2 regions of the Streptomyces sp. NPDC057950 genome follow, and region 2 is predicted to be linked to the other one. Evidence: predicted binding sites of a transcription regulator. Region 2 holds the regulator's gene; the other holds the start of a gene.

Region 1 (7,878 bases), on a different contig from region 2:
CCGCGACCATCCGTCCCAGCCTGGACTCCTTCCGCGAGGCCGGCCTCGCGTAGCCGCCCGGCCGGGGAGGCCGTTCCCCGGCCGCGGGCCCGCGGGGGCCGGCCGCGCGGTTCCGCGCGCCCCCGCCGGGCCGCTTCCAGCCGTACGCCACCATCCGACCGGGAGGTCACCGCATGAGCGTCAACGTCCGCATCCCCACCATCCTGCGCACCTACACCGGTGGCCGGTCCGAGGTGACCGCCGAGGGAGGGACCCTCGGCGAGGTGATCTCCGACCTGGAGAAGAACCACTCGGGCATCGCCGCGCGCGTGCTGGACGACGAGGGCAAGCTGCGCCGGTTCGTCAACGTGTACGTCAACGACGACGACGTCCGCTTCGAGCAGGGCCTGGAGACGGCGACGCCGGACGGCGCGGGCGTGTCGATCATCCCGGCCGTCGCCGGAGGCTGACGGGCGATTACCCACAGTGAGATCATTACCGTGGGTAATGCCAATCACCGAGAGTTCATCGAATTGCCCCCTCCGCGAGAGAAGCGGAGGGGGCAATTCTGTATGGTTGAGCGGGGTAGAGTTGGGGAACACGCCGCCTTATCCATGCCGGGTGCATATGAGTGCACGTCCCGCCTGCGATAAGAAGTGGCCAAAGTGCTCGGCTCTTTTGAGCCTTATGCGGCCTTTATGGGGCCCGAGTTGCCCTGAATCCTCGCGAAGTCTCCCTATATTCCCGATCGGGCCTGCCCAGAATTCTCGTCCGATTGACCTGTTGCAGACGGCAGTTGGGCAGATACATTCAGCCGCGGTCGACGCGTTCCGGCGCACACCCCCAATCCGTTGGGGGGTGGAGGTCTGACCCGGGCCCGCGAAGTGCGGTCCTGTGCAAGGGCCAGTAATAGGGGAGTTAGGCATGGCTCAGGGCACCGTCAAGTGGTTCAACGCGGAGAAGGGGTACGGCTTCATCGCGGTCGACGGTGGTGCGGATGTTTTCGTCCACTACAGCGCGATTCAGATGGACGGCTACCGCACCCTGGAAGAGGGTCAGCGGGTCGATTTCGAGATCTCGCAGGGCCAGAAGGGGCCGCAGGCGGACATGGTCCGGCTCGCGACCGGCTGAAGCACGCGCCGACTGACTGTTCGACGTGACGAAGGGCTCGTACCCCGCTGGGGTGCGAGCCCTTCGGTATGTCCGCGACCGTCCGAGGGTCCGGCCGTGGACCGTCCGGGTGCCGGCCGCGAACCTGCGGGGACTCCGTCCCGGGTGCCTCCCCGGGCGTCTCCGTGACCTCGCGGGGGCGGTCGCGGGCCCCCTTCGGAGGGCGGTCGTGCCGCCCCTGTTCACCTGGGGATCCTCCCGAGTCGCTTGCACTCGGCAGGGGCGAGTGCTAATCATTGCGTTAGCACTCTGAAGGTGAGAGTGATAACGAAGGACCGGGTCGGTGAGGCCCGCAGGCCAGGTGGTGCAAGGAACCACGGGGCAGGCAGGCCGTCCGTCGCGGGCGCCAGCGCGGTCCGGAGCAATCCACCCCAGTCCGGGAGGACCACTTCACATGGCCAAGATCATCGCGTTCGACGAGGAGGCACGGCGCGGTCTCGAGCGCGGGATGAACCAGCTCGCCGACGCCGTCAAGGTCACCCTTGGCCCCAAGGGCCGCAACGTCGTCCTCGAGAAGAAGTGGGGCGCCCCCACGATCACCAACGATGGTGTTTCCATCGCCAAGGAGATCGAGCTCGAGGACCCGTACGAGAAGATCGGCGCCGAGCTGGTCAAGGAAGTCGCCAAGAAGACGGACGACGTCGCCGGCGACGGTACGACCACTGCGACCGTGCTCGCCCAGGCGCTCGTCCGTGAGGGCCTGCGCAACGTGGCCGCCGGTGCCAACCCGATGGCCCTCAAGCGCGGTATCGAGAAGGCCGTCGAGGCCGTCTCCGGTGCCCTGCTCGAGCAGGCCAAGGATGTCGAGACCAAGGAGCAGATCGCTTCCACGGCCTCCATCTCCGCCGCCGACACCCAGATCGGCGAGCTCATCGCCGAGGCGATGGACAAGGTCGGCAAGGAAGGCGTCATCACCGTCGAGGAGTCCCAGACCTTCGGTCTGGAGCTGGAGCTCACCGAGGGTATGCGCTTCGACAAGGGCTACATCTCGGCGTACTTCGCCACCGACATGGAGCGGATGGAGGCGTCGCTCGACGACCCGTACATCCTCATCGCCAACTCCAAGATCGGCAACGTCAAGGACCTGCTCCCGCTCCTGGAGAAGGTCATGCAGTCGGGCAAGCCGCTGCTGATCATCGCCGAGGACGTCGAGGGCGAGGCCCTGTCGACCCTGGTCGTCAACAAGATCCGTGGCACCTTCAAGTCCGTCGCCGTCAAGGCCCCGGGCTTCGGTGACCGCCGCAAGGCCATGCTCGGCGACATCGCCATCCTCACGGGTGGCGAGGTCATCTCCGAGGAGGTCGGCCTCAAGCTGGAGAACGCCGGGATCGACCTGCTCGGTCGCGCCCGCAAGGTCGTCATCACCAAGGACGAGACCACGATCGTCGACGGCTCCGGCTCCGCCGACCAGGTCGCCGGCCGCGTGAACCAGATCCGTGCCGAGATCGAGAACTCGGACTCGGACTACGACCGCGAGAAGCTCCAGGAGCGCCTGGCGAAGCTGGCCGGCGGCGTGGCCGTCATCAAGGCCGGTGCCGCCACCGAGGTCGAGCTCAAGGAGCGCAAGCACCGCATCGAGGACGCCGTTCGCAACGCGAAGGCGGCCGTCGAGGAGGGCATCGTCGCCGGTGGTGGCGTGGCCCTGCTCCAGGCTTCCTCGGTCTTCGAGAAGCTCGAGCTGACGGGTGACGAGGCGACCGGCGCCAACGCCGTGAAGCTCGCCCTGGAGGCCCCGCTCAAGCAGATCGCCGTCAACGGTGGTCTCGAGGGTGGCGTCATCGTCGAGAAGGTGCGCAACCTGCCCGTCGGTCACGGCCTCAACGCCGCGACCGGTGAGTACGTCGACATGATCGCCGAAGGCATCATCGACCCGGCGAAGGTCACGCGCTCTGCCCTGCAGAACGCCGCCTCCATCGCCGCGCTGTTCCTCACCACCGAGGCCGTCATCGCCGACAAGCCGGAGAAGGCCTCCGCGGCCGCTCCGGGCGGCATGCCGGGCGGTGACATGGACTTCTGATCCGCCTCCGGCTGATCACTGTCCTGACGTTCCGAGGGCGGTACCCCTTCTCGCAAGGGGTGCCGCCCTCGGGCGTGTCCGGGGTCACACAAGGAGTCGGAGAGCACCGGAATGCCGCGCCGGACCCGGCGGTTGAGGTGTCGGGCGGTTGATGCGCATGCACATACCGAGGGGAATGCCCGTCAGTCGTCCGCCCGATGACCGACCGACCTCTCCGAGGAGTCCCGTACGTGACTGCCAACGCCGCCTCCCGTGCAGCCGAGATCCTGTCCCGCCCCGTCTCCCTGAACGGCCTGACCGTCCCGAACCGGATCGTGATGGCACCGATGACCCGGCAGTTCTCGCCGGGCGGTGTCCCGGGCGAGGACGTCGTCGGGTACTACGCCCGCCGTGCCGCCGCGGGCGTCGGTCTCATCGTCACCGAGGGCACCTACGTGGGCCACGAGTCGGCCGGCCAGAGCGACCGCGTCCCGCGCTTCCACGGCGAGGAGCAGCTCGCGGGCTGGACGAAGGTCGCGGACGCGGTGCACGCGGCGGGCGGCACGATCGTGCCCCAGCTGTGGCACATCGGCATGGTGCGTGAGGCCGGTCAGCCGCCGTTCGCCGACGCCCCGGCGGTCGGCCCGTCCGGTCTGACCAACGAGGGCGCCGAGGTCACCGGCAAGGCCATGACCCAGCAGGACCTGGACGACGTCATCGAGGCGTTCGCGAAGGCGGCCGCCGACGCCGAGCGCATCGGCTTCGACGGCGTCGAGCTGCACGGCGCCCACGGGTACCTGCTCGACCAGTTCCTGTGGTCGGGCACCAACCGCCGCACCGACGCGTACGGCGGCGACCCCGTGGCCCGGGCCAGGTTCTCGGCGGAGATCGCAGCCGCGGTCCGCGCCGCGGTCTCGCCGGACTTCCCGGTCATATTCCGCTACTCGCAGTGGAAGCAGCAGGCGTACGACGCACGGCTCGCCGAGACCCCGGAGGAGCTGGAGGCGATCCTGGCCCCGCTGGCCGAGGCCGGCGTGGACGTCTTCCACGCCTCCACCCGCCGCTACTGGCTCCCCGAGTTCGACGGCTCCGACCTCAACCTCGCGGGCTGGTCGAAGAAGCTGACGGCCAAGCCGGTCATCAGCGTCGGCTCGGTCGGCCTGGACGGCGAGTTCCTGAAGGCATTCCAGGGCGAGGGCTCCTCCGTCCGTGGCATCGACGACCTCCTCGACCGTCTGGAGCGCGACGAGTTCGACCTCGTCGCCGTCGGCCGCGCGCTGCTCCAGGACCCCGAGTGGGCGGAGAAGGTCCTCGCCGGCCGCCTGGACGAGCTGAAGGCGTACGACCCGGCGGCGCTGCGGACGCTCAGCTGACCCTCGTCCTCGACCTGGCCCGTGGTCGGGCCGGCGCCCGGCGCCGCCCCGGCCGCGGGTCCGGCCCGGAGTCCGGAACGCCCGCTTCCGTACGGTCGGCGGGCGCGTTCGCGGGCCTCGGCTACAGGTTCCCCATCGGTTCGATGTCGACCTTGACCGGGGTGCCCCAGATGCGCAGCACCTCGTAGTCCGTGAACTCGTGGACCAGGCGGTAGGCCATGCCCGGCCGGGGGGTGCGGCGCTCCGCGGCGAGATAGCGCTCGGCCTCCTGGCGATCGCGGCGCGGGGTGCCGCACAGCGCCCAGGCCTGCCCCGTCCATACCTCCGGGAGCCAGCGCTGCTGGGGCTGGGGGCGGTCGGCGCGCACGCCGTACCGGGACATCGTGCGCTCGGGGGACTCGTCCGGGCCGGCGGGGCGGGCGTGCCCGTAGGCGTCGTTGACCTCGGTGCGGCGGGCGGTGCGGCGGCGGGTCTCGCAGAGCAGACAGAGGTCAGGGGCGCCCTCGTCCACCGGGCCGTTCGGGTGCTCGGCGCAGCGGGTCGTGGGCACCGCCGTGGTGACCGTCTCCTCCAGCAGGTCCAGGGCCCGCTTGAGGTCGGCCTTGACCTCGTGCAGCTTCGCGTCGGGCGTGTCGGCGTTCAGCGCGTCGCCGTGCTCGCCCAGGACGCGCAGGGCCCGGCCGAGGGCGGTCAGCTGTGCGTGGTTCATGCGTCCACCCTGCCACGCCCCACCGACAACCCGGTGGGGCCGGTCCACCGGGTGCCGCTCAGCGGGGTGCCGCCGCGAGTGCCGCGCGCAGGTGGCCGTCGCTCTCCTCCAGGAGACGGGCCGCGGTCGGGCCGTCCACCCCGCCGAGGAGGGCGAGGACGGCGTTCTTCACCTCGCCGTCGGTGGCCGTGAGGGCCTGTTCGATCTCCTCGTCCGAGGCGCCGGTCGCCAGTGCGACGATGCGACGGGAGCGGGCGCGGAGCTTCTCGTTCGAGGCGCGGACGTCGACCATCAGGTTCCCGTACGTCTTGCCGAGCCGGATCATCGTGATCGTCGAGAACATGTTGAGGACGAGTTTCTGGGCCGTGCCCGCCTTCAGACGGGTGGAGCCGGTCAGCAGCTCGGGGCCGACGACGATCTCGATGCCGTGCTCGGCGGCGGCCGCGAGGGCGCTGTGCGCGTTGCAGGACAGGCCGACGGTCAACGCACCGCGGGCGCGCGCGTGTTCCACGGCGCCGACGGCGTACGGGGTGCGGCCGGAGGCGGAGATGCCGACCACCGTGTCGTCGGGGGTCAGGGAGAGTGCCTCCAGATCGGCCGCCGCCAGCTCCCTGGAGTCCTCGGCGCCCTCGACCGAGGTGACCACGGCGCCCGGACCGCCCGCGATCAGGCCGACGACCTCGGACGGGTCGGTGTTGAAGGTGGGCGGGCACTCGGAGGCGTCCAGGATTCCGAGGCGGCCCGCGGTGCCCGCGCCCACGTAGATCAGCCGGCCGCCGCGGGACATCCGTTCCGCGATGTCGTCGATCGCGGCGGCGATGAGGGGGAGCCGCTCCGCGACGGCCGCCGGCACGGTCGCGTCCTCGGCGTTCATGAGCTTCGCGATCTCCAGCGTCGGCAGCCGGTCGATCTCGGAGAGTTCGGGGCGGAACGCCTCGGTGGTCAGCGTCTCCAGCTCGGCACGCAGATCGCGGTGGTTGGAGGAGGCGTCGGCGGTGGAGGTCATGTGGAGCGGCTCTTTCCGGTGCGGGGTGACAAGGGTGTGCCCTTCGGGGCGCTGGGTGTGACGGGTGCGGCTCGGTCACGTGGGCGAGCCTGGGCGTGACGGGCGTGACGGGCGTGACGGGCGTGACGGGCGTGACGGGTGTGACGGGCGTGTCGGTCCGGGGGTCTGGTACGGCCTGCGGCCTCTTCCGGGCTGCGGTGGCGCGCTACCGCGCACGCCTCCTGGGGGTGTGCCGGTGCGCCAGCGCCTCGTAGGACGCGGCCAGCGCGGGCGCCGCCGTCTCGTACGTCCGCTGCGCGACCCCCACGAACAGGCAGTCGACCACCAGCAGCTGGCTGGTGCGCGAGGACATCGCCGCCGGGCGCAGTTCGCTCTCGCGGGCCGTGGAAGTGGTGAGGATGTGGTCCGCGTACTGCGTCACGGGCCCGTCCGGGCGGCCGGTGATCGCGATCGTGGTCGCCCCGCGCTCGAAGGCGACCCGGAGCGGCTCTATGACGTCGCCGGTGGAGCCGGAGTGGGTGATCGCGACGGCCACGTCCTTGGCGCGCAGCTGCACCGCGTTGGTGACGGCGAGGTGCGGGTCGCTGTGCGGGTGGGCTATCAGCCCGATGCGCAGGAGCTTCTGGGCGAGGTCCTGGGCGACGAGACCGGACGCGCCGACCCCGTAGATGTCGACGCGGCGGGCGGCGGCGAGCGCGGTGACGGCCGCGCCGAGCTGGACCGTGTCGAGCCCGGCCGCGGTGTCGGCGAGGGTCTGCTGCTCGTCGTAGGCGAGCTTGGCGACGACGTCGGCGATCGGGTCGTCGACCGCTATGTCGGCGGTGACCGCGGGGGCGCGGCCCGACTGCTGCTGGGCGGCGAGGCCCGCGAGCGCGAGACGCAGGTCGCGGTAGCCGGGGTAGCCCAGGAGGCGGGAGGTGCGCACGACCGTCGCCTCGCTGGTGCCGGTGAGCTCGGCCAGGCCGGTGACCGTGAGGGACGCGCAGCCGGCCGGGTCCGCGGCGACGGCCTCGGCGACCCGCTGCATGGAACGGGTCATCGACGGAGCCAGCGTCCGCACCTTGGCCGCGAGGGCGGCCGGAGCGGGCGGCGCCTCACCGGCGAAAATTTCCTTCACGTCTCGAGTCACCTCTGAAAGATATTTTCTGCTGGGGTATCCGGTCAAGAGTGCGCACAATGGGTGCATGCCCCCCCACAGTGATCCCATCAGCCCCTTGGAGCAGGCGTTGCACGCGGCTCGTGCCCTCGTCCTGGCCGACCTGGTCGCCGGGGAGGTGGCCGAGGCGGACGTCGTCTCGCTCGTCGAGGACTCGGTGGTGCAGCGCCGCTGGTGGGTCGAGCAGTGGCCGGAGGGTCTCGGCTATGTCGCCGGACTGGTCGCCCAGGACGTGCAGGACGCGCTCCTGGAGCGGTACGGACGGTGGCCGCTGTGCCCGGTCTGCGGCTCCGGGGACCCGCACGCGCTCGACGTGGAGCCCGAGTTGGGGCCCGACCCGCACTGGGTGTGCCACAAGGCCGGGGTGAAGGTCGCGTCGGTGGGCACCCTCGGATCGGCCACCGGCGACCTCCCGTCCTCGTGACCGTCTACATCGATCCGCCCACGTGGCCCGGCCATGGCCGCCTGTGGTCCCACCTGATCAGCGAC
Region 2 (7,878 bases):
TGCGTCTCCCGCCGGCGGGCTCGCCGGTGGGTCACCGCCTTCGACTCGAGCGGCTTCTGGTGGATGCGGGGCGAAGAGACCGCCCTGATCCGCCGGGACTCGCCGGCCGGGGCCGGTGTGCACTGCGCGCGGACCTCCACCGCGTCGTTTTCACGGTCGAGCCGTGCCCGCACGGCGAGGCGGACCGTGACGACCCGCTGCCGTGGGGCTGGGTGCGCGAAACCGAGCCGCCGCGGCCGGGGCTGCCCCGGCCGCGTGAGGGAGTCTCCATCCGGCCCGCCGGGGGCCGGCACGCGGTCGCGTCCCACGCCCCCCGCCGTCCCGGGGACGCCCGCCGTCCTGAGAGGGTGCCCGCCGTCCCGAGGGTGTCCTCCGTCCCGGGGACGCTCGCCGTCCCGAGGGTGTCCTCCGTCCCGAGGACGCACGCCGTCCCGAGTGAGGACGCCCGCCGACCCGAGGGCGCCCGGCCTCCCCACGACCTCGGCGGCCCCAGTGTCACTCCGGCGCCGTGACGAAGTCGATCAGCTCCTCCACCCGGCCCAGGAGTTCCGGCTCCAGGTCCTTGTAGGAGCGCACCCGGGACAGGATGTGCTGCCAGGCCGCACCGGTGTTCTCCGGCCAGCCCAGGGCCCGGCACACGCCCGTCTTCCAGTCCTGCCCGCGCGGGACCCGGGGCCAGGCGGGAATGCCCACGGAGGACGGCTTCACGGCCTCCCAGACGTCGATGTACGGGTGGCCGAGGACGAGGGCGTGGTCACTCGTGACCGCCGCCGCGATACGCGACTCCTTCGTGCCCGGGACCAGATGGTCGACGAGCACACCCAGCCGGGCGTCCGGCCCCGGGGCGAACTCCTCCACGACGGCGGGGAGATCGTCGACGCCCTCCAGGTACTCGACCACGACACCCTCGATGCGGAGGTCGTCACCCCAGACGCCTTCGACCAGCTCGGCGTCGTGGCGGCCCTCCACGTAGATGCGGCCGGCCCGCGCCACCCGGGCCCGTGCGCCCGGCACGGCGACCGAACCGGATGCCGTGCGGCCGGACCGCACCGGCCCCGCGGCCGGCCGGACCAGCGTGACCACCCTGCCCTCCAGCAGGAAACCGCGCGGCTCCATCGGGAACACCCGGTGCTTGCCGAAGCGGTCCTCCAGCGTCACCGTGCCCGCCTCGCAGCCGATCACCGCCCCGCAGAACCCCGTACCGGGTTCCTCGACCACCAGGCCCGGGTCCGCGGGGACCTCGGGCACCGGCTCGGGCTTCTTCCACGGCGGGGTGAGATCCGGAGAGTACTGGCGCATTCGGATGACGATAGGAGAACCGGCGGGGCGATGGCGGGGAGATCCCTACGACACGCCGAAACGTGTCGCCAGCGCGTCCCGCTGGGCCCGGACGAACGCCGCGTTCACCACGGCCCCGTGGCCGGGCACGTACACGGCCTCGTCGCCGCCCAGGGCGAGCAGCCGGTCCAGCGCGGCCGGCCAGCGGGAGGGGACGGCATCGGGACCGGCCTGGGGCTCACCCGACTCCTCCACCAGGTCCCCGCAGAAGACGACCTCCGGGGAGCCGGGCGCCCCGGTCACCAGGACCACCAGATCGTGCGCCGTGTGGCCGGGACCCACGTCCGCCAGCAGGGCCCGCACACCGCCGCCCAGGTCGAGCGTCCGCTCGCCCGACACGGAGTGCAGCGGGGGCACCAGGGCGCCCGCGGCCTCGGCGGCGTCACGCGGGTCCAGGCCGTGGCGTACGGCGTCCACGCGCAGTTCCTCGCCCTCGTGCGCGAGGACCGCGCCGAGGCCGGCCGCCCCGAACACCCGCGCGCCCGTGAACGCCGCCGCGCCGAAGACATGGTCGAAGTGCGGGTGGGTCAGTGCGAGGTGCGTCACGTCCCGGTCCGGGCCGAGGAGCCGTCGCGCCTCGGCGCGCAACCGTGCGCCCTCCCCGAGGCTCGCTCCCGCGTCGACCATGAGCGCCGAGCCCCCGCCCACCACCAGCCCGGCCGTGCAGTCCCAGCCCGCGAGCCGCCGCCGCCCCACGTGCGGGGCGAGCTCCTCCCACCCCGGCTCTTCCCAAGTCACCTTCATGCGGTGACGCTAGCCGGAGGGCGGACGCCGGTGAGACATCGCGGGACACGTCGGCATACGTGCACAAGATCGCGGGCCCGCCCTTGCCGGGGCCGTACCCACCGGCCGTACACTGAGCCGGGGAATGCTGGCACTCGCACGCGCTGAGTGCCAAGCGAGGCGACGAGGGACCGACATCTGGAGGTGTGCGCGATGCTGAGTGAACGCAGGCTCGAAGTGCTGCGCGCCATCGTCCAGGACTACGTCGGCACCGAGGAGCCGGTCGGTTCCAAGGCGCTGACGGAGCGGCACCGGCTGGGAGTCTCCCCGGCCACGGTCCGCAACGACATGGCCGCCCTGGAGGACGAGGGGTACATCGCCCAGCCTCACACCAGTGCCGGGCGCATCCCCACCGACAAGGGCTACCGGCTCTTCGTCGACAAGCTCGCCGGCGTCAAACCGATGACCGGGCCCGAGCGGCGCGCCATCCAGAACTTCCTGGGCGGCGCGGTCGACCTCGACGACGTCGTCGGGCGGACCGTGCGGCTGCTCGCGCAGCTGACGCGGCAGGTCGCCGTCGTGCAGTACCCGTCGCTGACCAGATCGACCGTGCGCCACGTGGAGCTGCTGTCCCTGGCGCCCGCCCGGCTGATGCTCGTCCTGATCACGGACACGGGGCGGGTCGAGCAGCGCATGATCGACTGTCCGGCGCCGTTCGGGGAGACGTCCGTGGCGGATCTGCGGGCCCGGCTCAACAGCCGGGTCGCGGGCCGCCGCTTCGCGGACGTCCCGCCGCTCGTCCAGGACCTGCCGGACGCCTTCGAGGCGGACGACCGGGGTACCGTCGCGACGGTGCTCTCCACCCTTCTGGAGACGCTCGTCGAGGAGACCGAGGAACGTCTGATGATCGGCGGCACCGCGAACCTGACCCGCTTCGGGCATGATTTTCCCCTCACGATCAGACCGGTGCTCGAAGCGCTGGAGGAACAGGTCGTGCTCCTCAAGTTGCTTGGGGAGGCGGGGGATTCGGGCATGACCGTACGGATCGGTCACGAGAACGCGTACGAGGGACTCAACTCCACGTCCGTGGTCTCCGTCGGCTACGGTTCGGGCGACGAGGCAGTAGCCAAACTCGGCGTGGTCGGACCGACCCGCATGGATTACCCGGGAACGATGGGAGCGGTACGAGCGGTGGCACGGTACGTCGGACAGATCCTGGCGGAGTCTTAAGTGGCCACGGACTACTACGCCGTGCTCGGCGTGCGCCGCGACGCGTCCCAGGACGAGATCAAGAAGGCTTTCCGGCGGCTCGCACGCGAGCTGCACCCGGACGTCAATCCCGATCCGAAGACGCAGGAGCGGTTCAAGGAGATCAACGCCGCGTACGAGGTGTTGTCGGACCCGCAGAAGAAGCAGGTCTACGACCTCGGCGGCGACCCGTTGTCCCAGGCGGGCGGCGCGGGCGCCGGTGGCTTCGGCGCCGGTGGCTTCGGCAACTTCTCGGACATCATGGACGCCTTCTTCGGCACGGCGTCGCAGCGGGGCCCCCGGTCGCGCACGCGGCGCGGCCAGGACGCCATGATCCGGCTCGAGATCGAGCTGGACGAGGCCGCCTTCGGCACGACGAAGGACATCCAGGTCGACACGGCCGTCGTGTGCGCCACCTGCAGCGGTGAAGGCGCCGCGCCGGGTACCTCCGCCCAGACCTGCGACATGTGCCGCGGACGCGGTGAGGTGTCCCAGGTCACGCGGTCGTTCCTGGGCCAGGTCATGACGTCCCGTCCGTGCCCGCAGTGCCAGGGGTTCGGCACCGTCGTGCCGACCCCGTGCCCGGAGTGCGCGGGTGACGGGCGGGTCCGGTCCCGGCGCACGCTCACGGTCAAGATCCCGGCGGGCGTCGACAACGGCACCCGGATCCAGCTCGCGGGCGAGGGCGAGGTCGGGCCCGGTGGCGGTCCCGCCGGCGACCTCTACGTCGAGATCCACGAACTGCCGCACTCGACCTTCCAGCGTCGCGGTGACGACCTGCACTGCACGGTCACCATCCCGATGACCGCGGCGTCGCTCGGCACCAAGGTGCCCCTCGAGACCCTCGACGGCCTCGAGGACGTCGACATCCGGCCCGGCACGCAGTCCGGGCAGTCGATCCCGCTGCACGGGCGCGGCGTCACGCATCTGCGCGGCGGCGGCCGGGGCGACCTCATCGTGCATGTCGAGGTCACCACGCCGACCAAGCTCGACGCCGAGCAGGAGCGCGTGCTCCGGGAGCTGGCGCAGCTGCGCGGCGAGGAGCGTCCGACCGGGCAGTTCCAGCCGGGCCAGCAGGGCCTTTTCTCCCGCCTGAAGGACGCGTTCAACGGCCGCTGACCCGGACGGCGACGGGCAGGGGCGGCGGGGACGGAAAAGGGCCGTGGACCGTCCGCCCCGGCGGCCCACGGCGGGCGGAAGGCCGGATTTCGGACTTGTTCGGAGGACGTGACAACATGCCGTCATGTCCTCCGCACTGACCGATCTCTTCCCTCACCCGATCGTGCAGGCCCCCATGGCGGGCGGCGTCTCCGTCCCGCACCTCGCGGCCGCCGTGTCCGAGGCCGGCGGGCTCGGGTTCCTCGCCGCCGGGTACAAGACCGCCGACGGCATGTACCAGGAGATCAAGCAGGTGCGCGGGCTGACGAGCCGGCCCTTCGGGGTCAACCTCTTCATGCCGCAGGCCGAGTACGCGGACCCGGCCACCGTCGAGGTGTACGCCCACCAGCTGGCCGGTGAGGCATCCTGGTACGAGACGGAGCTCGGCGATCCGGACAGCGGCCGCGACGACGGCTACGACGCCAAGCTCGCGGTCCTCCTCGACAACCCGGTGCCGGTGGTCTCCTTCCACTTCGGCTGTCCCACCCGTGACGTCCTGGACTCCTTCGCGCGGGTCGGCACCCTCACCATGATCACCGCGACCACGGCCGAGGAGGCCCTCGCGGTGGAGCGGGCGGGGGCCGCCGCGGTCGTCGTGCAGGGCGTGGAGGCCGGTGGTCACCAGGGCACCCACCGCGACAACCCGGAGACGGACGGCACGGGGATCGGGCTGCTCTCCCTGATCGCCCAGGTCCGCGAGACCGTGCGGATCCCGGTCGTCGCCGCAGGCGGCATCATGCGCGGCAGCCAGATCGCCGCGGCGCTCGCCGCGGGCGCGGACGCGGCGCAGCTCGGTACCGCGTTCCTCGCCACCCCGGAGTCCGGCGCGCACGCCGTGCACAAGCAGTCCCTGACCAACCCCCTGTTCGTCCGCACGGAGCTGACGCGCGCGTTCTCCGGCCGCCCCGCGCGCGGCCTGGTCAACCGCTTCATGCGGGAGCACGGGCCGTACGCGCCCGCCGCGTACCCCGACGTCCACCACCTCACCTCCCCGCTGCGCAAGGCGGCGGCCAGGGCGGGCGACGCGCAGGGCATGGCCCTGTGGGCGGGGCAGGGGCACCGGATGGCCCGTGAACTGTCCGCGGGACAGCTGGTGGAGGTGTTGCTCGCCGAGCTGGACGCGGCCAGGACAGCGTTGTCCCTGCCCGGCGGTGCGGGCGGTACGGAGCGATGACGGCACCGGTGTTCGTGGTCGACCACTTCGACGCGGACAGCGCGGGACGTTATGTCCTCGACGGTCCCGAGGGCCGGCACGCCGTCTCCGTGAAGCGGCTGCGGTCCGGCGAGGAGGTCGTCCTCACCGATGGTGCCGGGCGCTGGGCGCAGGGCACCGTCGTCGACGCCGAGGGCAAGGACCGGCTGACCGTCCGCATCGACTCCGTCGCCGAGGAACCTCCCCAGTCCCCTTGGATCACCGTCGTCCAGGCCCTGCCCAAGGGCGACCGGGGAGAGCTGGCCGTCGAGACCATGACCGAGACCGGGGTGGACGCGATCGTCCCCTGGGCCGCCTCGCGCTGCATCACCCAGTGGAGGGGCGACCGGGGTCTGAAGGCGCTCGCCAAGTGGCGGGCGACGGCGCGCGAGGCCGGCAAGCAGTCCCGCCGGGTGCGCTTCCCCGAGGTCGCGGACGCGGCGACGACCAAGCAGGTTGCCGCGCTTCTGGCCGGAGCGGACTTCGCGGCGGTGCTGCACGAGGACCGGGAGTACGGCAGTGAGCCGCTCGCCACGGCCGAACTGCCCTCGTCCGGAAGGATCGTTCTGGTCGTGGGACCCGAAGGGGGCGTCTCCCCCGAGGAGTTGGACCTTTTCGCGCAGGCGGGTGCGAAGGCGTACCGGCTGGGGCGTAGCGTGCTGCGTACGTCGACCGCAGGGACCGCGGCGACCGCGCTGCTGCTGGGGCGCACCGGCCGCTGGTCCTGAACGACCACCCACGGGGGATGTGTTGGAACTCGCCCAGGTACGGCTGCTCGTCGCCGACTTCCCGGCCTGTTACCGCTTCTACGCCGAAGTCCTCGGCCTCAAGCCCCAGTCGGGGGCGGCCCGGGGACCGTACGAGAAGTTCAGCGCCGCCACCGGCTCCGCGGGCATCGCCCTCCAGGACCGCGCCATGATGGCCCGGATCCTGGGTGAACTGGGCGATTCGGCGACGGGACACCGCTCCCTGGTCGTCCTGCGCGTCGACGACCTCGACGCCTACTGCGCCGGTGTCGTCGCGCGCGGCGGCGTCATCGCCCACGGCCCCGTTCCGATGACAGACCGCATGCGCGTGGCCCATCTCAAGGACCCGGAGGGCAACCTCGTGGAGCTCCAGGAGTGGCTGCTCCTGCGCAACTGAGGCGCACCCCCGCACCCGCCCCCACCCGCCGGGGCAAGTGATCCAAACCCCTTTCCGGGTGAGCTGTCGCTGCATAGGGTGATCGGGTGACTCAGTCTGCATCGTCCGTATCGTCCGGCTACCTCCGTTTCCCGCATCTGCGTGGCGATCTGGTCGCGTTCACCGCCGAGGACGACGTCTGGGTCGCTCCCCTCGACGGCGGCGGCCGTGCCTGGCGGGTCAGCGCCGACAACGTCCCGGTGAACCACCCACGCATCTCGCCCGACGGTGAGAGCGTCGCCTGGACCTCCACCCGGGACGGCGCGCCCGAGGTGCACGTGGCCCCGCTGGCCGGCGGAGCGGCCGGACGGCTCACGTACTGGGGCGATCCGCGGACCCAGGTGCGCGGCTGGACCCCGGAAGGCCATGTGCTCGCCCTCAGTGCCCAGGGCCAGGCGAGCCTGCGGCGCAGCTGGGCGCGGGCCGTCCCGCTCGACGGCGGTCCCGCCACCACCCTTCCGTACGGGCCGGTCGGCGACGTCGCGTACGGCGGGCCGGGCGTGCTGCTCCTGTCCGCCCCGATGGGACGCGAGGCCGCCTGGTGGAAGCGGTACCGCGGCGGCACGGCGGGCAAGCTGTGGATCGACCGCGAGGGCGACGGCGAGTTCGTACGCCTGCACGCGGAGCTGGACGGGAACCTCGAATACCCCGTGTGGGCAGGGGAGCGGCTCGCGTTCCTGTCCGACCACGAAGGGGTGGGGGCCCTCTACTCGTCCCTCGCCGACGGCTCCGACCTGCGCCGCCACACGCCCCTCGAAGGTTTTTACGCCCGGCACGCGGCGACCGACGGCACCCGGGTCGTCTACGCGTCCGCCGGTGAACTGTGGCTGCTCGACGACCTGGACGGCGCCGAGCCGCGAAGGCTCGACATCCGGCTCGGCGGACAGCGCGTCGACCAGCAGCCGCACCCCGTCAGCGCGTCCCACTGGTTCTCGGCCGCCGCGCCCGACCACACCGGACGCGGCAGCGCGGTCTCCGTGCGCGGCTCCGTCCACTGGATCACCCACCGCTCGGGTCCTGCCCGCGCGCTCGCCACC

What was found. The regulator HrcA, encoded in region 2, represses chaperone genes, less so after heat shock. The targets are predictions, from matches to a motif close to TTNGCACTCNGNNNNNCNGAGTGCNAA.
Region 1: groL (chaperonin GroEL) is a predicted target of HrcA. The motif match lies at 1,391-1,417, and genes of this name have one in related genera.

The regions. Positions count from the first base shown of each region.
Region 1 covers NZ_JBHVPP010000019.1:70,501-78,378, reverse strand. The annotation lists gene thrC (threonine synthase) at 1-53, shown strand, start outside; gene ACFVTC_RS28685 (MoaD/ThiS family protein) at 174-449, shown strand; gene ACFVTC_RS28680 (cold-shock protein) at 904-1,110, shown strand; gene groL (chaperonin GroEL) at 1,544-3,166, shown strand; gene ACFVTC_RS28670 (NADH:flavin oxidoreductase) at 3,364-4,518, shown strand; gene ACFVTC_RS28665 (hypothetical protein) at 4,640-5,227, opposite strand; gene murQ (N-acetylmuramic acid 6-phosphate etherase) at 5,286-6,233, opposite strand; gene ACFVTC_RS28655 (MurR/RpiR family transcriptional regulator) at 6,439-7,362, opposite strand; gene ACFVTC_RS28650 (hypothetical protein) at 7,418-7,813, shown strand; gene ACFVTC_RS28645 (DUF4031 domain-containing protein) at 7,810-7,878, shown strand, end outside.
Region 2 covers NZ_JBHVPP010000003.1:171,486-179,363, forward strand. The annotation lists gene ACFVTC_RS07630 (DUF3097 domain-containing protein) at 496-1,299, opposite strand; gene ACFVTC_RS07635 (MBL fold metallo-hydrolase) at 1,345-2,082, opposite strand; gene hrcA (heat-inducible transcriptional repressor HrcA) at 2,275-3,291, shown strand; gene dnaJ (molecular chaperone DnaJ) at 3,292-4,428, shown strand; gene ACFVTC_RS07650 (nitronate monooxygenase) at 4,553-5,641, shown strand; gene ACFVTC_RS07655 (16S rRNA (uracil(1498)-N(3))-methyltransferase) at 5,638-6,387, shown strand; gene ACFVTC_RS07660 (VOC family protein) at 6,410-6,802, shown strand; gene ACFVTC_RS07665 (S41 family peptidase) at 6,889-7,878, shown strand, end outside.